3 regions of the Noviherbaspirillum sp. FW303-A3 genome follow, and region 2 is predicted to be linked to each of the others. Evidence: predicted binding sites of a transcription regulator. Region 2 holds the regulator's gene; each other region holds the start of a gene.
What was found. Region 2 encodes sigma-54, which starts transcription at its own class of promoters, with help from an activator protein. Its sites were predicted from a motif close to TGGCANGNAANCTGCTTT; they were not measured.
Positions count from the first base shown of each region.

Region 1: a site for sigma-54 is predicted at 5,882-5,899, ahead of nirB (nitrite reductase large subunit NirB). Genes of this name have one in related genera too.
Region 3: a site for sigma-54 is predicted at 4,496-4,513, ahead of prpB (methylisocitrate lyase). Genes of this name have one in related genera too.

Region 1 is NZ_JBYTAZ010000001.1:3,751,851-3,758,935, forward strand. Features, by position in the region: gene AC3WOY_RS18060 (CmpA/NrtA family ABC transporter substrate-binding protein) at 1-877, shown strand, start outside; gene ntrB (nitrate ABC transporter permease) at 887-1,804, shown strand; gene AC3WOY_RS18070 (ABC transporter ATP-binding protein) at 1,815-2,630, shown strand; gene AC3WOY_RS18075 (bifunctional protein-serine/threonine kinase/phosphatase) at 2,683-4,386, opposite strand; gene AC3WOY_RS18080 (nitrate/nitrite transporter) at 4,475-5,689, opposite strand; gene nirB (nitrite reductase large subunit NirB) at 5,960-7,085, shown strand, end outside.
Region 2 is NZ_JBYTAZ010000001.1:3,426,471-3,433,555, forward strand. Features, by position in the region: gene AC3WOY_RS16535 (Ig-like domain-containing protein) at 1-871, shown strand, start outside; partial or broken gene aroKB (bifunctional shikimate kinase/3-dehydroquinate synthase AroKB) at 868-2,528, shown strand; gene AC3WOY_RS16545 (deoxyguanosinetriphosphate triphosphohydrolase) at 2,529-3,683, shown strand; gene AC3WOY_RS16550 (enoyl-CoA hydratase/isomerase family protein) at 3,680-4,771, opposite strand; gene hpf (ribosome hibernation-promoting factor, HPF/YfiA family) at 4,928-5,275, opposite strand; gene AC3WOY_RS16560 (RNA polymerase factor sigma-54) at 5,368-6,855, opposite strand; gene lptB (LPS export ABC transporter ATP-binding protein) at 6,875-7,085, opposite strand, start outside.
Region 3 is NZ_JBYTAZ010000001.1:4,229,762-4,236,846, forward strand. Features, by position in the region: gene AC3WOY_RS20320 (hypothetical protein) at 1-372, opposite strand, end outside; gene cls (cardiolipin synthase) at 611-1,882, shown strand; gene AC3WOY_RS20330 (DUF1289 domain-containing protein) at 1,888-2,073, opposite strand; gene AC3WOY_RS20335 (glutathione S-transferase family protein) at 2,112-2,753, shown strand; gene prpR (propionate catabolism operon regulatory protein PrpR) at 2,750-4,351, opposite strand; gene prpB (methylisocitrate lyase) at 4,565-5,455, shown strand; gene prpC (bifunctional 2-methylcitrate synthase/citrate synthase) at 5,474-6,628, shown strand; gene acnD (Fe/S-dependent 2-methylisocitrate dehydratase AcnD) at 6,693-7,085, shown strand, end outside.

The DNA.
Region 1 (7,085 bases), 330 kb from region 2:
GAACCTGAACCACAACGGGCAGGCGATCACGCTGTCCAAGAAGCTGGCCGACAAGGGCGCGGTCGATGGCGCGTCGCTGGCCAAGCTGATGCAGACCGAGAAGCGCGAATACACCTTCGCGCAGACCTTCCCGACCGGCACGCATGCGATGTGGTTGTACTACTGGCTCGCGGCGCACGGTATCGACCCCATGAAGGATGCGAAGATCATCACCGTGCCGCCGCCGCAGATGGTTGCCAATATGCGTGTCGGCAATATGGACGGCTACTGCGTAGGCGAACCCTGGGGGCACCGCGCAATCATGGACGGCATCGGCATCACCGGCGTCACCACGCAGGACATCTGGAAGGATCATCCTGAAAAGATCCTTGGCACGACCGCAGAATGGGTAAAGAAGTATCCGAACACTGCGCGGGCGATGACCGCGGCCGTGCTGGAAGCCAGCAAGTGGATCGACGCCGGCCTGCAGAACAAGCTGAAGATGGCGGAAACCGTCGCCGACAAGTCCTACGTTAACACCAGCGTCGATGCAATCAACCAGCGCATCCTCGGCCGCTACCAGAACGGAATGGGCAAGACATGGGACGACCCGAACCACATGAAGTTCTTCAATGACGGCTACGTGAACTTCCCGTACCTGTCGGACGGCATGTGGTTCCTGACGCAGCACCGCCGCTGGGGGTTGCTCAAGGAAGACGTCGATTACCTGGCTGTCGCCAAGCAGATCAACCAGATCGACCTGTACAAGGACGCCGCCAACATGGCCAAGGTCAGCGTGCCGAAGGATCCGATGCGCACCTCCAAGTTTATCGACGGCGTGGTGTGGGACGGCAAGAACCCGAAGGTGTACGCGGGTTCATTCAAGATCAAAGCTTAAGAGGGCATCATGAGCGCAGTCATGGACAACGTATTGAACAAGCCGGTCGAGCCGGTCTCCGAATCTCCTCCCAAGAAAATGAACGCACACGCAGAAGCCAAGAAGGAAGCAAAGCCCGTTGCGGCGATTGCAAGCGAGAAGAAAGTTTCGTTGAAGCCCTTCTTCCTCGCAGTCCTGCCGCCTATCCTCGGCCTGGCCCTGCTGGTCCTCGTATGGGAAATCGTCGCCGCCAAGAGCACCGGCTTTCCGTCGCCGATGGTGACGCTGGAGCACGCGATCAAGCTGTTCTCCGACCCGTTCTACCAGAAGGGGCCGAACGACCAGGGCATCGGCTGGAACCTCTGGTCCTCGCTCAAGCGCGTCGGCACCGGCTTCGGCATGGCGGCGCTGGTCGGCATCCCGCTCGGCTTCATGATCGGCCGCTTCAAGTTCCTGTCGGGCATGTTCAACCCTATCATCAGCCTGCTGAAGCCGGTATCACCGCTCGCGTGGCTGCCGATCGGCCTGCTGGTGTTCAAGGCCGCCAATCCGGCGGCGATCTGGGCGATCTTCATCTGCTCGATCTGGCCGATGATCATCAACACCGCCGTCGGCGTACAGCGCGTGCCGCAGGACTACATGAACGTCGCCAAGGTGCTGAACCTGTCCGAGTGGAAGATCGTAACCAAGATCCTGTTCCCGTCGGTGCTGCCCTACATGCTGACCGGCGTGCGCCTGGCGATCGGCACTGCATGGCTGGTGATCGTTGCGGCCGAAATGCTGACCGGTGGCGTGGGTATCGGCTTCTGGGTGTGGGACGAATGGAACAACCTGAACGTGCCGCACATCATCATCGCCATCGTCGTGATCGGTGTCGTCGGCCTGCTGCTGGAACAGACGCTGGTCGCGATTGCCAAGGCATTCACCTACGAAGAAGTCCGCAATTAAGGAGCGCATCATGGACAACACAAGCAAGTTCATCGAAATCCAGAAAGCGGAAATGGTGTTCCACACCAACAAGGGCACCTTCCACGCACTGCGCGACATCAACCTGAACGTGAAGAAGGGCGAGTTCGTCACGCTGATCGGCCACTCCGGCTGCGGCAAGTCGACGCTGCTGAACCTGATCGCCGGCCTGCTCACCGCGACCGACGGCACCCTGCTGTGCGCCAATCGCGAGATCGCCGGTCCGGGGCCGGAGCGCGCGGTGGTGTTCCAGAACCATTCGCTGCTGCCCTGGCTGACCTGCCATGAAAACGTCTATCTGGCGGTGGAGCGCGTCTTCGGCGCGACCGAAAGCAAGGCTAAGCTGAAGGAGCGCACCAAGGCCGCGCTCGCCCTCGTCGGATTGACGCACGCCGAGCAGAAGCGCCCGCATGAAATTTCCGGCGGCATGAAGCAACGCGTCGGCATCGCACGCGCGCTGTCGATGGAGCCGAAGGTGCTGCTGATGGACGAGCCGTTCGGCGCGCTGGACGCGCTGACCCGCGCCCACCTGCAGGATGAGTTGCTGAAGATCGTTGCCAAGACGGAATCCACGGTGGTCATGGTGACGCACGATGTGGACGAGGCCGTGCTGCTGTCGGACCGTATCGTGATGATGACGAACGGCCCGGCCGCGACCATCGGCGACATCGTTCATGTGCGCCTCGACCGTCCGCGCGACCGTGTGGCGCTGGCGCACGATCCGCTGTACATCGAGTACCGCAGCGCGGTGCTGGAATTCCTGTATCACCGCCAGGCACATCCTGCGGCGATGAAGGAAGCTGCCTGACAGGGTATGACGAGGGTGGAAGGACGGCGGGGGCTTCGGCCCCCGTTGTCTTTTATCGTGCCACGACGAGATAAAGCAGGAGCAGGTTGATCACAATCGAGATGGTCGCCATTGCACGCCACAGCGCCACCGGATCGCGTTTGGCCAGCGGCGCCGGCGTCCGCGGCGGAACGGGGTTGCTGGCGCCGCGTTCGAGCGCGAGCAGGAATTCCTCCGCGGTTTCGAAGCGGTCGGCAGGATCGCGGGCCACCGCGCGCAGGAGCACGTTCTCGAGCCACAAGGGAATTTCCGGGCGATACCTGCTCGGCAGCACCGGTTCGACGAAACGGGGGCGCTGGAAGGGTTCGATCTCGCCGTACGGATAGTGACGGGTCAGCATCAGGTACAGCGTCACGCCGGCGGCATACACATCGGTCTGGCGTGAGGGCGGCGCGTTCTCGAACTGCTCGGGGGCCAGGAAAGACGGTGTCCCGGCCTGCGGTGCATTCAGCGGCACCTCATCTTCCAGGCCGGACATGGCGACGCCAAGATCCAGCAGGCGCAATTCGCCATCCGTTCCCAGGTGGACGTTGCCCGGCTTGATATCTCGGTGGATGATGCTGCGCCGGTGCAGGGCGCCGAGGGCGCGCACCAGCTTCTCGCCGATCGCGACCGTCTCGGGCGCCGTGAAATGCGCGCCTGCATCCAGCTTCTGCTGCAGTGTTTCGCCTTCATGCCAGGTGGTCAGGTAATACAGATAGTTCTTCTGCTCGGGCGTGATCACCTGCGGGAAGAAGCGGGCGACGACCCGCTTGGCCAGCCACTCCTCATGGGCGAAGGCGGATCGCTCGTGCGGATCGCCCGCACGGTCCGGATGCAAGGTCTTCAGGACGAGCTGACGCTGCGTCTTGGGATCGAGCACGCGATACAGCAGGGTGGCCTGCGAACTGTGGATCACGGTTTCGACGGTGTATCCGTCGATGGTCTGTCCCGGTTTCAGTTTCGGCGGAACCGGCAACTGCGCGGAGACGGATAGCGCGTCGCGCAGGTTCTCTTCCGGCAGGCTGTCGACGCGCAGCACGAGCGCGCTGCAATTGTCGGTCGAGCCGGACGCCAGCGCCGCCTTGACCAGCGCGTCGGCGCAGGATGCCGCATCCCAGCTTCCCATTGCCACGTCCGCCAGCGCATGGGTGATGTCGTACTCCGTCATGCTCGACCACACACCGTCCGATGCCAGCAGCAGCACATCCCGCTCGCGCAGCTCCCCCATGCCGTGGTCGATCGCGAGGCGGGTATCGAGGCCGATCGCACGCGTAAGGACATGCTGCATCTCGGGGCGGTCCCACACATGGTCGGTCGTCAGACGGGTAAGCGCACCGCCACGCAAAAGGTACAGCCGCGTGTCTCCCACGTGCGAAAAGTAATAGCAATTGCCGCGCAGGACGACCGTGGTCAGCGTGGTCGCCATCCCGGCCAGTTCCGGCCGCACCGATCCCTGTTTCTGCACCCAGCTGTTGATGGCCTTGATGACCTTGTCGAGCGCCTGCGTCACGGGCCAGGTATCGGGCGTGGCGTAGTAATCCGTGAGCAGGCCGCGCACCGTGTACTCGGATGCTTCGCGGCCGCCTTCGTTGCCGGAAACGCCGTCGGCGATGGCCGCGATCAGGCCCTTGGTCGACAGTTCGGGCTCGTTCGGCGTGACCATGCCGACGAAATCCTCGTTTCTCTCGCGCAGGCCTGCGAGCGTGCTGTGTCCGATGCTGACGGAAAGGGGCATGATGGAGTCTGGTGTAGGCGATAAAAAACGGCGGGAGCGGCGAACTGCATTCGCCGCTCCCGCCGTCCATGTTACTCAAATTCCGGGGTTAAATCTTCGCTGTTGTCATCGCAGCACTGCCCCAGGTCGTACGCCAGCGCCCCTTGACCGCGGTGAGTCCCACGAGGGCCAATATGGCCAGCGAAGCGAACAGGGTCAGGCCGAGCTGGTAGCTGCCGGTAATCTGCTTCGAATAGCCAAGGCTGGATGCGAGGTAGAAGCCGCCAATGCCGCCGGCCATGCCGACCAGGCCGGTCATCACGCCGATCTCCTTGCGGAAGCGCTGCGGAACCAGCTGGAACACCGCGCCGTTGCCCGTGCCGAGCGACAGCATGGCAAGCACGAATACGACCAGGGCGAGTTCATAGGATTGCAGCCCGGTGCTGGCGATGAACAGGAACAGGGCGGCCAGCACATACATCAGCGACAGCGTCTTGATGCCGCCGATGCGGTCGGCAACGATCCCCCCTACAGGGCGCACCAGCGAACCGGCAAACACGCAGGCGGCAGTGAAGTAGCCTGCTGTCACCGGGGACAGGCCGTACTGGCTGTTGAAGTAGATCGTCAGCGACGAAGCCAGGCCGGAGAAGCCGCCGAAGGTTACGCTGTAGAAGAACATGAACCACCAAGCATCCTTGTCCTTGAGCACATGCAGGTATTCGACCATTGCCTTGGGCGGCGGGGCGGTGGGCGAGTCTTTCGCAAAGATCATGTACACGATAAAGGCTACGCCAAGCGGAATCAGGCACCAGCCGAAAACGTTCTGCCAGCCGAAGGCGATGGCGAGTGACGGTGCAAACAGGGCGGCGAAAGCGGTGCCGGAATTGCCTGCGCCGGCAATGCCGAGCGCCGTACCCTGGTGCTCGGGCGGATACCAGCGGGATGCGAGCGGCAGCGCAACGGCAAATGCTGCGCCGGCAACGCCAAGCAGGATGCCGAGCGTGAGCATGCTTTCATAGCTGTTCAGCTGTCCCAGCCATGCCCACGTAAGGCCTGCAATCACGACGACCTGGCCGATAGCACCGGCCTTCTTGGGTTTCAGGTGATCGACCAGCACGCCCATCACAATGCGCAGCAACGCGCCTGCGAGAAGGGGGGTCGCGACCATCAGGCCCTTCTGGGCAGGTGTAAGAGCAAGATCTTTCGAGATTTGCACGGCGAGCGGCCCGAGCAGTACCCAGACCATAAAGCTCAGGTCGAAATAGAAAAAGGAAGCAAGCAAGGTCGGCGTATGACCCGCCTTCCAAAACGACGTCGTTTTCATGATGCGCCTTTGCACCGAAGTTGGAATTGGTGTGCACTATGCAATCGCCGTGCCACGCGTTTTCGTGCGTCAACTCGCTATTAATAGGGCATGAAGATATCGAACGTGCTCCCTGCACGAGCGATGTGAAGATGTTGCACTGCAACGGTGCGCTTTTCTCTTCATCCCGGTGCGTTTACCCGAATTCCGCATTGGCACCGCTCTTGCTAAGAAACTCCCAGGATCATTTTTGTAGCTTCAATGGCGAAGCGGAGTGGAGGAGGAGCTTTAATGAAGAAGCTGAAATTAGTCATGGTTGGTAACGGTATGGCCGGTGTGCGCACGCTCGAAGAGCTGATCAAGATCGCCCCGGACATCTACGACATCACCGTATTCGGCGCCGAGCCCTACGCCAACTACAACCGCATCCTTCTGTCGCCGGTGCTCGCCGGGGAGCAGACCATCAAGGACATCATGCTCAACGATGTCGACTGGTATGCGGAAAACAACATTACTCTCCACCTCGGCAAGAAAATCGCGAAGATCGACCGCGTCAAGCGCCAGGTCATCGCAGAAGACGGCACCACTGCGGAATATGACCGCCTGCTGCTGGCCACCGGTTCCAATCCCTTCCTCCTGCCCGTGCCCGGCAAGGAACTGAAGGGCGTGATCTCCTACCGCGACATCCAGGACACCAACGCGATGATCGACGCCGCCAAGGTGCACAAGCACGCCGTCGTCATCGGCGGCGGCCTGCTCGGCCTGGAAGCGGCCAACGGCCTCAAGCTGCGCGGCATGGACGTCACCGTCGTGCACCTGCCGGCCTGGCTGATGGAGCGCCAGCTCGACCCGACCGCCGGCAAGCTGCTGCAAAAATCGCTGGAAGACCGCGGCCTGAAGTTCCTTCTTGATAAAAACACAAAGGAAATCGTCGGCGACGAAAACGGCAATGTGAAAGCCATCCGCTTCACCGACGGCCTCGAAGTTTCCGCCGAACTGGTGGTCATGGCGGTCGGCATCCGCCCGAACACGACGCTCGCCGAATCGGCCGGTCTGTTCTGCAATCGCGGCATTGTTGTCAACGACACCATGCAGACCTATGACCCGCGCATCTATGCCGTGGGCGAGTGCGTGAATCACCGCGGCACGGCGTACGGTCTTGTCGCGCCGCTTTTCGAGATGGCGAAAGTGTGCGCCAACCATCTCGCCAATTTCGGCATCGGGCGTTACCAGGGGTCCGTGACCTCGACCAAGCTGAAGGTTACCGGGATCGACCTGTTCTCCGCCGGTGAATTCATGGGCGGCGAAGGAACGGAAGAAATCGTTCTGTCCGACCCGATCGGCGGCGTGTACAAGAAACTGGTCATCAAGGACAATAAGCTGGTCGGCGCCTGCCTGTACGGCGATACCGTCGACG
Region 2 (7,085 bases):
CCCTAGCGGAACCGGGCAAAGCAATGTGAGTGTGTTAACTGTTGTTGTCAGGGATGGCACAGTGAACAACAATCTGGTGAAAGGCGCAGTGGTTGAATTTTCCATTGCGTCCGACCAGAGCGGCGGTACGCTTTCCAATCCATCGGTCGTCACTACCGGAAGCGATGGCACTGCGAAGGTAACGTTCGCCGCAGGCCCGGCAACGACCGCGACGAATGGTGTGCAGATTCAGGCTCGTATCCAAGGGACATCCAAGACGGCGACCGCAAACTTGACAGTTGCCCGGAGATCACTGTTCATTACGACCGGTACAGGTAATACCATTGTGGAACCTACAAACTCGACGTACCGTAAGGACTACACTGTATTTGTAACCGATGCAGGTGGGAATCCGGTTCCTGAAGTTACGGTCACTGCTACACTTGATGCTGATTCCTACATCAAAGGTTATTACGTGTTTGATTCTGACTCTTCCACGCCGGCAAATGGCTGGGTGCGCGTCATTAACTACACCTGTACAAATGAAGATAGCAACCGTGATGGCGTGCTTGCCCCGCTTGAGGATCGGAATGGCAATAACAGCTTGGAACCCGGACTGCCGTTCAGTACGACGTCGAGTGGTAAAACCGACTCCTCGGGCATCACGCAAATATCGATCCTGTATCCGCAAGACCGCGGCAATTGGACCAATGTGCGCCTGACCATTAATGGCACTGCGGCAGGCACGGAAGGTACATACACGACACCAATATTCACTTTGCCTGTCGCTGCTTCGGATTTGACCGATCAGAGCATTGCGCCTCCGAGCTTGATAAGGGGTACATTGGCCATTAGCCCTTATGGAACGAACGATTGCAATTCGCCAGATTGACTACCAATATTTTCTTAGTAGGCCTCATGGGCGCCGGCAAGACGACAGTCGGTCGCGCCCTGGCCAAGAAACTTAACAAACGGTTCATCGATTCGGACCATGAAATCGAGGCGCGCACAGGCGCCTCGATTCCTTTGATCTTTGAAATCGAAGGGGAAGCGGGTTTCCGTCAACGTGAATCGGAAGTAATTCGCGACCTGACCTCGCAATCCGACCTTGTCCTGGCAACCGGCGGCGGTGCTATCCTGAAACCGGAAAACCGCGAATACCTCAAGACACGCGGCACCGTGATATACCTGCGGGCCAGCATCAACAGCATCCTCCAGCGCACCAGCCACGACAAGAACCGGCCCTTATTGCAGACGGCCGATCCCCGTGGCCGCCTCGAGCAGCTTTCACGCGAACGCGAGCCGCTTTACCTGGAAGTTGCCGACTTTGTCATCGAAACCGGCCGTCCTAACGTACAATCTCTGGTGCAAACCATCGTTTCCCAATTGGAAATGGCGCAGAAGGCCTCGCCAGGGAACGACAAGCCGAACCAGACTTCCTGAAATCTATGAGCGCGCAGCATTCATCGCCGATCACCTTGCAAGTCGACCTGGGTGATCGCAGTTACCCCATTGCGATCGGTCAATCCTTGTTGGCCGATCCTGCCTTGGTCACACGGCACATTGCCGGCAAGCGAGTGGCGGTTGTCACGAACACCACCGTCGGTCCCCTTTACCTCGATCGCCTGGTTGGCATTCTCGAAGGCGCCGGCAAACAGGTCACGACGGTTGTGCTGCCGGACGGTGAAGAGGAGAAAAACTGGGGCAGTCTCATGCGTGTGTTCGACGTGCTGCTGGAGCAGAAGTGCGACCGCAAGACGACCCTGGTTGCCCTGGGCGGCGGCGTAATCGGTGACATGACCGGGTTTGCCGCAGCGACTTACATGCGCGGCGTGCCGTTTATCCAGGTGCCGACGACGCTGCTGGCGCAAGTCGATTCCTCCGTCGGCGGCAAGACCGGTATCAATCACCCGCTCGGCAAGAACATGATCGGCGCGTTCTACCAGCCGCAAGCGGTGATTGCGGATACGTCGACCCTGAACACGCTTCCGGACCGCGAACTGTCTGCCGGACTGGCGGAGGTGATCAAGCACGGCGCGATCATCGATCCTGCATTCTTCGACTGGATCGAGGCGAATATCGGGAAGCTGGTGGAACGTGACCCTGAAGCATTGGCGTATTCCATCCAACGATCCTGCGAGATCAAGGCGGATGTCGTGCGCCAGGATGAACGTGAAGGCGGGCTGCGTGCGATCCTCAACTTCGGCCATACATTCGGCCACGCGATCGAGGCTGGCATGGGATATGGCGAATGGCTGCACGGTGAGGCGGTCGGATGCGGCATGGTGATGGCCGCCGACTTGTCCCATCGCCTCGGGTTCATCGATGCTGCCACTGCATCCCGGTTGACGGCGCTGGTGAAGGCCGCGCGGCTGCCGGTTGTCGCGCCGGATCTCGGCATTGAACGCTGGCTTGAGCTGATGCAGGTGGACAAGAAGAACGAGGGCGGGCAGATCAAGTTCATCCTCCTCAAGCCCCTCGGCACATCGGTCATCATGCCGGTGCCGCAGGAAACCTTGGTTGAAACCCTGAAAGCCTGCGTCCGGTAAATGGACTTCGAAGCCAACCTCGCACCTTATGCCGCACGATCCGCGGCATCGCGGGGGAGGCGTTTCGCGGAACCGGCCCCGGCTTCCCGCACGGAGTTCCAGCGCGACCGTGACCGCATCATCCACTCGACCGCATTCCGCCGGCTCGAATACAAGACTCAGGTATTCGTCAACCACGAGGGTGATCTCTTCCGCACCCGCCTGACGCACAGCATCGAAGTGGCGCAGATTGCACGTTCGATTGCACACAACCTGCGCCTCAATGAAGACCTGGTCGAGGCGATTTCACTTGCGCACGACCTTGGTCATACCCCCTTCGGCCATGCGGGACAGGAGGCGCTGGACGCCTGCATGAAGGAATATGGCGGCTTTGAACATAACCTGCAAAGTCTGCGCGTCGTCGACAAGCTCGAGGAGCACTATGGCGCGTTCGATGGCCTGAACCTGATGTTCGAAACGCGTGAAGGCATCCTCAAGCACTGCGCGTCTTCCAACGCACAGATGCTGGGCGATATCGGCCAGCGCTTCCTCGACAAGAAGCAGCCGACGCTGGAGGCGCAGCTGGCAAACCTCGCCGACGAGATCGCCTACAACAACCACGACATTGATGACGGTTTGCGTTCCGGCCTGCTGACTACTGCGCAGCTGGACGAGGTGGATTTCTATGCGCGGCACAGAACGGAAGTGGAGCGCACCTATCCCGGCATTACCGGGCGCCGAGCCATCCATGAGACGATCCGGCGCATGATCAACGCTTTGATTGTCGACCTGATCGATACCTCACGCGCACGCATTGATGCTGCGCAACCGAAGTCGGTCGATGACGTGCGCAATGCTCCTCCCATGATCGCGTTCTCCGCAGAGATGAACAGGGAGGCCGCACAGTTGAAGCGCTTCCTGCGCCACAACCTGTACCAGCACTATCAGGTCAACCGCATGACCAGCAAGGCGCGGCGCATCATTCGCGAACTGTTCGAAGCGTTCATGCGTGAACCACGCCTGCTGCCCCCGGATTACCAGACCGGCCTGCGCGACGGTGCGACTGCAGACCAGGTACGTGCGCAGGCGCGCAAGGTTGCCGACTATATTGCGGGCATGACGGACCGTTACGCGATGCGCGAGTTTCGCCGGTTGTTCACCGTCGAAGAAATCTAGTCAAGCGCGCGCAGCGGATGCGCATGCGCCGGCCAGGCCGGTTCAAAGAAACGCTCGATCATCTCCTCGCCGACATCGGCCAGTTGCGCCGGTGACCACTTGGGCGCATTGTCCTTGTCGATGACCACCGACCGGATGCCTTCCAGCACTTCTCCGTTTTCAAAACTGCGGCGCACCATCGTGCGCTCCATGCGCAGGTTGTCCGCAACCCCCATCGTTCTCCCACGTCGCAGCTGCGACAAGGTCACGCACATCATCAGCGGTGAGCGCTTGTTCATGGTGTCGACCGTTTTTCGTGCGAATGCGCTGTCGTCCTTCCCGAGAGAGTCCGCAATCGACAGCACATCGTCATGCGCGAAATGCCGATCGATTGCGTCGCGTTCGGCGGCGAGCACGCTCGTCGCCGGATCAACCTGCGATGCGAATCGCGACGCGAATTCACGAATGGCGTGCGGCAACCTGGAGGAATCTGCCGACTCGAGCATGGCGGAGAGCGCGGCAAGTTCGGCGGCGGGCACGAACACGTCGGCGAGGCCGGCATACAGCGCATCGGCGGCGCCGATGATCTCGCCCGTGACACCGAGGTAAGTCCCGATTTCGCCTGCTATGCGGGACAGGAAATATCCGCCGCCCACATCGGGGAACAGGCCGATGTTCACCTCGGGCATGGCCATCTTCGTGCGGTCCGTGACGATGCGCATGCGGTTGGATTCTCCGCCTTGTGCAACGCCCATCCCGCCCCCCATCACGATGCCATCCATGATGGCGACATAGGGTTTGGGATAGAAGTGGATGAGGTGATTCAGTGCGTACTCTTCGGTGAAGAAGTCTTCCAGCAGCGCGCTTCCGCCTTGCGGTGTCGCGCGTCCTGCATCGTAGAAGAAGCGGATGTCACCGCCTGCGCAAAATGCGCGCTCGCTGCTGCTTCGGATCACGACGGCACGCACCTCGCGGTCATTGCGCCACGAGAGCAGGGCCGCCGTCAGCGCACGCACCATGTCGAGCGAAAGGGAGTTCAAGGCTTTCGGACGATCAAGTGTGATGAAGCCGATGTTGTTCTTGATATGGGTCTGGACGAATTCAGTCATGGCCGGCAAATGTGTGCGGAAAGCGGATTATTGTATCGGCATTGCCTGAACGCCGCAGTCGCGTGCCCGACATTCATCCTTGGCGGCGAACAGTAAATAAAAAGGGCGCATTCGATGCGCCCTTGATAGTACTGGCCCTGAAGGGCCGGGTAGATGTCACGTAGCGGCCGAAGTGTCCGGCATGCGCTTGAAGGATTCGTGCTGGTGGTCCTGGATCTTTGTCTTGTACTTCAGTACCTGACGGTCCAGTTTGTCAATCAGTGTGTCAATGGCTGCATACAGGTCTTCCGCAAAACTCTCGACATGAATGACATTGCCACGTAGTCGCAGATTCACTTCTGCTCTCTGTCTCTTTTCCTTTTCTGAAGGTTTTTCCACACCCAAGATGACTGCGATATCAATGACATGGTCGAAATGGCGGATGATGCGTTCCAGCTTGTTTTCCGTGTATTCACGAATGGCCGGTGTCAGTTCGAGGTGATGTCCACTGATTGTGAGATTCATACAGCGCTCCTATGGATGGCGTCGCTGGAGGTTCGCACGTGCCCGCGTAGTCGAGCTACGCCGAACACAGCAACTACACTACAACATGAAAGCTACAGGGATTTGCGCAGATTGACTGGAGGGATTTTCAAAGCTTCGCGATACTTCGCGACGGTGCGTCGTGCCACGACCATGCCTTGCTCCCCCAACATATCCGCAATTTTGCTGTCTGAGAATGGATTCTTGGGGTCTTCTGCTCCTATCAATTGTTTGATCAGCGCGCGGATCGCCGTCGATGAAGCTTCGCCCCCCGCTTCTGTGGCGACGTGGCTGCCGAAGAAGTACTTCAACTCGAACATGCCGTGGGGGGTCAGCATGTACTTTTGAGTTGTCACACGAGAAATAGTACTTTCGTGTAAACCCAGTGTATCAGCAATTTCACGCAAGACAAGAGGGCGCATGGCGACCGCGCCGTGGGAGAAGAAATTGCGTTGACGGTCGACAATCGCCTGCGCCACGCGCAGGATCGTGTCGAAACGCTGGCGCATGTTCTTGATCAGCCATTTGGCTTCCTGCAGCTGCGAAGTAAGCGACCCCTCACCCTTGCTTTGCTTGAGGATGTTGGCGTAGAGGGCGTTCACGCGCAGGCGCGGCATGACGTCATGGTTGAGGAATACCTGCCAGCCGTTCTTTGTTTTCTTGACAATGACGTCGGGGACGACGTAGTCGGAGGCATCCGAGGCGAACAGGGCGCCGGGGTGCGGATTGCACTGGCGGATCACATGTTGCGCTTCGCGCAGGTCTTCTTCGTCGCAGTCGAGCGCCTTCTTCAGCTTGTTGAAGTCGCGCTGCGCGAACAGCGCAAGATGGTTCTCGACGATCTCCAGTGCGCGGCGACGCGTCACAAGCGGAATCTTCGGGAAGCGGCGGATCTGGATCGCGAGGCACTCGGAGGCGTTGCGCGCGCCGACGCCCGCGGGCTCGAAGCTCTGCACGAGTTTCAGTGCGACGGCGAGTTCCTCGAGTTCGATCCCGAGTTCTTCCGGCAGGCGTGCATGGATTTCTTCGATCGGTTCGTCAAGGTAGCCGTTGTCGTTGAGCGCGTCGATGATCAGTTCGACGAGGGCGCGGTCGCGATGCTCGCGCACGGTGACGCGCATCTGCTCCAGCAGATGTTCACGCAGGGTGACTTCATGCGCCTCGAGCTGAGGGCGTGCGTCGTCGTCTTCCGGTGCCTTGGAGGTGCGTGCGACATCGTCGAAACTCCAGTCGCTGTCGCCCGAGCCGGCATCCGAACCTTCGCCGCCTTCAAAGCCGCCCTCGGGCTCTTCGGAAGAAGCGGGGGCGCTGCTTTCGGCTGCGGGCGCTTCCGGCGTGGTGCCATTCGCGCTTGCCGGCGCGCTGATCGCCCCATCCGCGAGCAGGCGGACGGAATGGTCGAGCGGGTCGTCGACGCGTTCCAGCATCGGGTTGTCCGAGAGGATCTGTTCCAGCTCCTGGTGCAGCTCGAGCGTCGACAGTTGCAACAGGCGGATCGACTGTTGCAACTGGGGCGTCAGCGCCAGATGTTGCGAGATTCGAAGTTGGAGTGTCTGTTTCATACGTTCTGGTCTTCTTCCATCACATCCGGAAGTGTTCACCCAAATACACGCGCCGCACCGACTCGTTCGCAATGATGTCGTCAGGACGGCCGCTTGCCAGGACAGAGCCCTGGTTGATGATATAGGCTCTGTCGCAGATGCCCAAGGTCTCCCGCACATTATGATCTGTGATCAGCACGCCGATGCCACGCTCCTTGAGGAAGCGTACGATACGCTGGATCTCGATGACC
Region 3 (7,085 bases), 800 kb from region 2:
ATGGACTGCGGCGAGCAGGCCCGCACAAGCGAGTGCAATCGGAATCCGGTCCCACACGAGACGCGCGTCGTCCGGGGACAGGTGATAGAAGAACGAACCCGCCGCCGTCATGACCAGGGCCGCCAGGAACAACAGGTAGCCGGGCCTGCGTGCCAATGCAGGGCTGCGCCGGATGCACAGCCATCCCCACCATCCTGCCGCGGCGAATCCAATGTTCGACAGCACGTCTGCGGCGTTGGGAAGGCCGAATACCGAACGGGCATCGGCGAACCGGTGATAGTCCGGCGGCTGGGGAATTGGCCCGTGCACAACCATCAGCAGGCCGATCAATGCGGCGACAAGTGCCGGCAAGTGGCGTATTGCGTTTTTCATTTGCACTCTCCCGTGTGGTTGCAGCCGCATGGTGAAGCACCGTCCGTCCTGAGGGAATCGCGATGCGGGAGGTCGCACGACGCGACATGCCCGGTATCGATATCCAATACCCCTTTCCGCACGGCACGCGCATGAAGTTTCACCAAGCGCAATGAGCCGTGCCAAGGGACGCCTATCATGTGCTTTCGATCAACTTTGCCTCGGGCAATGCTTCCTTTATCTCACGATCGTGACACCCATGTTCACTTTCCTGCATCTCGCCATTGCCGTCCTGGGAACGATTGTGCTGATGCTGATCGTGATCAATCTTGCCGAAGGCGAGAAGAAAATCGAACGCCGCCTGGAGAGCCTGTACGGTGTCCGTGATCCACAGTACCTCCGTTCAATGGGCGTGTTGCTGGGGCCTTCGATCGTCGAGGGCAACCGGATCGAATATCTTGAAAACGGCGACCGGATTTTTCCCGCCATGCTGTCGGCGATCCGGTCGGCCGCGTACTCGATCACCTTCGAAACCTTCATCTATTGGTCGGGAGATGTGGGGCGCGCATTTGCCGAGGCACTGGGCGAACGGGCGAAGGCCGGTGTCCGGGTGCATGTGCTCCTCGATTGGGTCGGCAGCGCGAAAATAGATGAGGAATTGCTCAAGCGGATGCGCGACGGCGGTGTCGAGGTCGAGCGTTACCATGAGCCGGCCTGGTATAACTGGGCGCGCATGAACAACCGTACCCACCGCAAGGTGCTGGTGGTGGATGGCATCGTGGGTTTCACGGGCGGCGTCGGCATCGCCGACCAGTGGAGTGGCGATGCGCAGGACCAGTGGCACTGGCGTGATTCGCACTTCCGCGTGGAAGGGCCGGTTGTGGCGGAGTTCCAGGCGGTGTTCCTCGATAACTGGATGAAGTCGACCGGACGCGTGCTGCATGGCGACACCTACTTTCCGAAGATCGACAAGGCGGGCAGCATGCCGGCGCAAATGTTCAGCAGTTCGCCTACCGGCGGCAGCGAGAGCATGCACCTGATGTACCTGTTGTCCATCGTGTCCGCGGAACAGTCCATCCTGCTGTCGAGCTCGTATTTCGTGCCCGACAAACTGGCGATCAATGCGCTGGTCGCCGCTGCGCGCCGTGGCGTGCGCATCCGCATCATCACGCCGGGCAAGCATATCGACACGCAAGTGGTGCGGCGGGCATCGCGCGCGCGGTGGGGCGCGCTGCTGGAGGCGGGCATCGAGATCCACGAATACCAGCCGACCATGTTTCACTGCAAGGTGATGATCGTCGACGGCCTTTTGGTCTCGACCGGATCGACCAATTTCGACAATCGTTCATTCCGCCTGAATGATGAGGCGAACCTGAATGTGTATGACGAGGCCTTCGCTGCGCGGATGACGGCCGTGTTTGAAAAGGACTTGCAGCGCGCGCGCCGGGTGTGGCTGGAAGAGTGGGAAAACAGGCCGTTTGCGGAGAAGGTGATTGAGCATTCCTCATCCCTGCTCGGCAAGCAACTGTAAGCGCTTCAGGTGTTCCTGCGCGGGTAGCCTTCCGCGGTGATGCGCTCCCAGATGCGCTCCTTTTCTTCCGCCGTCATGAAGACCCAGTGCGCAACTTCTTCGACGGTACGGCCGCAGCCGCGGCAGACATCATCGAAGGTGGTTGAACAGACGGCAACACAAGGCGTGTCGGGACGGGAGGAATTTTGCATAATGGAGGCCTTCAAACCGACATTTTAGGTCAAATCCCATGGTCAAGCTCTACTACTATCCCGGCAATGCAAACCTGGCGCCGCACATGTTGCTGGAAGAGCTGGGCGTACCGTATGAACTGGTCCTGGTCGACAGGACGAAGGATGCGCACCACAGCGCCGAGTACCTGAAACTGAATCCGAACGGCCGCATTCCGACGCTGGTCGATGGTGAGCTTGTCCTGTTTGAAACGGCGGCAATCTGCCTGCATCTCGTCGACCGGCATCCCGAAGCCGGCTATGCGCCCGCTGTCGGTACGAACGAGCGCGCCCACTTCTACAAGTGGCTTGTGTATCTGACCAATACCCTGCAGGCGGAACTGATCACTTATTTCTATCCGGAGCGCCTGGTGGATGACGAGGCGGCGGCGGTGCAGGTCAAGGCGCATGCGGAAGCGCGCGTTGGTGGCATGCTGGACCTGCTGGACAAGACGCTTGCGGAAAGCGGCGGGCCCTTCCTGCTCGGCAAGCGCATTACGGCCGTCGATCCCTACCTGTTCATGCTGTCGCGCTGGACGCGCATGATGGACAACCCGGCGCGCAACAGGCCGCATTTGGGCGCCTACCTGAAGATGATGGTCGAGCGGCCGGCAATCAGGCACGCATTGGAGCAGGAAGGGCTGGGCGATCCGCTGTTCTAGGCCTGATTGAGCTTTCGCCACAGGGTGGTGCGGCTGATCCCGAGATATTTGGCAGCCGCTTCGCGATTCCCATTGAAGCGATCCAGCACCTGCTGGATGGATTCGGACTGCGGGGCGGGGAGGCGTTTCGCGGGTGTATCCGCCTTTGCCGCATGTGCCAATTCGGGGGCGACAGAAAGCACGAAGCTGGGCGACAGCGCCTGCAGCGGCTCGGCCGCAAGGAAGAGCGCGAGGCGTTCCATCAGGTTGCGCAGCTCGCGCACATTGCCGGGCCATGCATAGCTGCCCAGCATGGGTGCACAGGCAAGAATCTCCGCATGCAGGTTCGCATGCGGCCGGACGCCGAGCGAGGCGAGCGCATTCTTGAGACCCCACTCGGCCAGCGCGACCAGGTCATCAGTGCGCTCGCGCAGCGGCGGCAGGGTGAGACGCAGCACGCCAAGGCGGTAGAAGAGGTCGGCGCGAAAGCGGCCATCCCTCACGCGCTGGTCGAGGTCGCAATGCGTCGCGCTGATGATGCGCACATTGACCGGGACGGGACGCGTGCCGCCCACGCGCACCACCTCGCGTTCTTCCAGCACGCGCAGCAGGCGGGTCTGCAACTGCAACGGCATCTCGCCGATTTCATCGAGGAACAGCGTTCCACGATTCGCGGCTTCGAACAAGCCTGCATGTCCTCCGCGCCGCGAACCGGTGAATGCGCCTTCTTCGTACCCGAACAATTCCGACTCCAGCAGCGATTCCGCCACCGCGCCGCAATTGATCGCGACGAAGGGTTGGCGCGCGCGCTGGCTTTCCCGGTGGATAGCCTGCGCGGCCAGTTCCTTGCCGGTGCCCGTTTCCCCCTGGATGAGGACTGTCGCCGGGGACTTGGCAAACAGCTCGATGGAATGGCGCACGGACTGCATGGCAGGGGATTCGCCGCGCAGGTCGTTCAGGCCGTGCTTCGCGCGCAGCGTGTCGGCAACCGGCTGCGTGCGTCCCCGTCCGGATTCCAGTTGCGTAAAGCGTGCGATTTCCAGCGCATCCTCGAATGCCTGCCGGATCGATGCGGCGGAGTAGACGAACACCCCTGCCAGGCCGGCTTCCTCCGCCAGGTCGGTGATCAGGCCGGCGCCGACGATTGCCTTGATGCCGGCTGATTTCAGCTCGTTGATCTGCGCGCGTGCGTCTTCCTCGGTGACATAGGTGCGCTGGGGAATCTCCAGGTCGAAAGTCGCCAGGAACTCCGCCAGCTCCGGCATCGGCGTCTGGTAGGTGATGAGTCCGATATGCGGTGTGATCTTGCGGGCGCGGGCAAGTGCCTGCATGACGTCGAAGCCGCTCGCCTTGGCGATGACCACCGGCAACGAAAGCCGGCCCTTCAGATAGGCGGCGTTGGAGCCCGCAGAAATGACGGCATCGCAGCGCTCGGTCTCCAGGCGCTCCCGGATGTGGCGCACCGCATCTTCGAAACCGAGGTGGATCGGTTCGATTGTTGCGCGGTCGTCGAATTCGAGCGTGATATCCCGGAAGAGGTCGGACAGGCGCGAGATCGACACCGTCCAGATGATGGGCTTTTCCGGCAGGTCAGCGGCGGGGCGGGCAGGGAGTCTCATGTTTCATGAACGTTTCAACGTTTCAATTGTAACGCAATTTGAAACGATGGAGTGGAATTGATACAAGGCAGGTTTGGAAGCAAATGATTGAAATAAAAGGGATTTTTATCGTTTTTCTGTGCGGTCTCAAGCCTGCTTACCGTGTGGCACACCGATTGCAATAACGCCACCAGCTTCAATCGTTGCAACAGTTACCCACAACAAGGTGAAGACATGAGTCTCTATTCCGCAGGTGCCGCCTTCCGCAAGGCGGTCAAAGAAGAATCCCCGCTGCAGGTCGTGGGCGCAATCAACGCCAATCATGCGCTGCTGGCAAAGCGCGCGGGTTACCGTGCGATCTACCTGTCCGGCGGCGGTGTTGCCGCAGGTTCCCTCGGTTTGCCGGACCTCGGCATTTCCAACCTCGACGATGTGCTGACCGACGTGCGCCGCATCACCGACGTGTGCGACCTGCCGTTGCTGGTCGACGTCGACACCGGTTTCGGTTCCTCCGCATTCAACGTTGCACGTACCGTCAAGTCGATGGTCAAGTTCGGCGCGGCAGCGATCCACATCGAAGACCAGGTCGGCGCCAAGCGTTGCGGCCATCGTCCGAACAAGGAAATCGTCAGCAAGCAGGAAATGGTCGACCGCATCAAGGCCGCCGTGGATGCGCGCACGGACGAGAACTTCGTGATCATGGCGCGCACCGACGCGCTGGCCGTGGAAGGCCTGGAAGCGGCCCTCGACCGCGCGCAAGCGTGCGTGGAAGCCGGCGCAGACATGGTGTTCCCGGAAGCGATCACCCAGCTCGACATGTACAAGATTTTCGCCGACACGCTGAAGGTGCCGGTGCTGGCCAACATCACCGAGTTCGGCGCGACCCCGCTGTACACCGTCGAAGAACTCAAGAGCGTCAACGTCGGCCTCGTGCTGTACCCGCTGTCCGCCTTCCGCGCGATGAACAAGGCCGCGGAAAACGTCTACGCCGCGATCCGCCGCGACGGCACGCAGAAGAACGTCGTCGACACCATGCAGACCCGCATGGAACTGTACGAGCGCATCAACTACCACGAATTCGAACAGAAGCTCGACGCCCTGTTCGCACAACAAAAAGCCAAGTAATTTTTCCCGGAGATACTGATGAGTGACCAACAAGCTGCAGGCTTCAAGCCCAAGAAATCCGTTGCCCTGTCCGGCGTGACCGCAGGCAATACCGCACTGTGCACGGTCGGCCGTACCGGCAACGACCTCCACTATCGCGGCTACGACATCCTGGACGTCGCCGATACCTGCGAATTCGAGGAAATCGCCCACCTGCTGGTGCATGGCAAGCTGCCCACCGTCTCCGAACTGAAGGCTTACAAGGCCAAGCTGAAGGGCCTGCGCGGCCTGCCGGCACAGGTGAAGGCTGTGCTGGAAGCGCTGCCGGCTGCTTCGCATCCGATGGATGTGATGCGTTCCGGCGTCTCCGCGCTCGGCTGCGTGCTGCCGGAGAAGGATGACCACAACACCCCGGGCGCACGCGACATCGCCGACAAGCTGATGGCATCGCTCGGCTCCATGCTGCTCTACTGGTACCACTTCAGCCACAACGGCAAGCGCATCGAAGTCGAGACCGACGACGACTCCATCGGCGGCCACTTCCTGCACCTGCTGCACGGCCAGAAGCCGTCCGACCTCTGGGTCAAGGCAATGCACACCTCGCTGATCCTGTACGCAGAGCACGAGTTCAACGCATCGACCTTCACCGGCCGCGTCATCGCCGGCACGGGCTCCGACATGTACTCCGCCATTACCGGCGCGATCGGCGCGCTGCGCGGTCCGAAGCACGGCGGTGCGAACGAAGTCGCGTTCGAAATCCAGAAGCGTTACGACAACCCGGATGAGGCGGAAGCCGATATCCGCCGCCGCGTCGAGAACAAGGAAGTCGTGATCGGCTTCGGCCACCCGGTGTACACCGTCTCCGACCCGCGCAACAAGGTCATCAAGGAAGTCGCGCGCACGCTGTCCGACGATGCCGGCTCGATGAAGATGTTCGACATCGCCGAGCGCCTCGAGACCGTCATGTGGGAAATCAAGAAGATGTTCCCCAACCTCGACTGGTTCTCCGCCGTGTCGTATCACATGATGGGCGTGCCGACCGCGATGTTCACGCCGCTGTTCGTGATCGCGCGTACCTCCGGCTGGTCCGCGCACATCATCGAGCAGCGCATCGACAACAAGATCATCCGTCCGAGCGCGAACTACGTCGGTCCGGAAGATCTGAAGTTCGTTCCGATCAAGGACCGCAAGTAAAAGGGCAAGCCGGCCGTCTTACGATGGCCGGCTTTATTTCCTTCACTCACTGATTTCCTATCTCATGAATACCGCATACCGCAAACCCCTTCCGGGCACCAATCTGGACTACTTCGATGCGCGCGCTGCGGTCGAGGCCATCCAGCCGGGCGCCTGGGAAAAGCTGCCCTATACCTCGCGCGTGCATGCAGAAAACCTCGTGCGCCGCTGCGAGCCCTCCATCCTCACCGAATGCCTGAAGCAGATCATCGAGGTCAAGCGCGAGCGCGACTTCCCGTGGTTCCCCGCGCGCGTCGTCTGCCACGACATCCTCGGCCAGACCGCGCTGGTCGACCTCGCCGGCCTGCGTGACGCGATCGCCGACCAGGGCGGCGACCCGGCCAAGGTCAATCCTGTCGTGCCGGTGCAGCTGATCGTTGACCACTCGCTCGCCGTCGAGTGTGGCGGTTTCGATCCG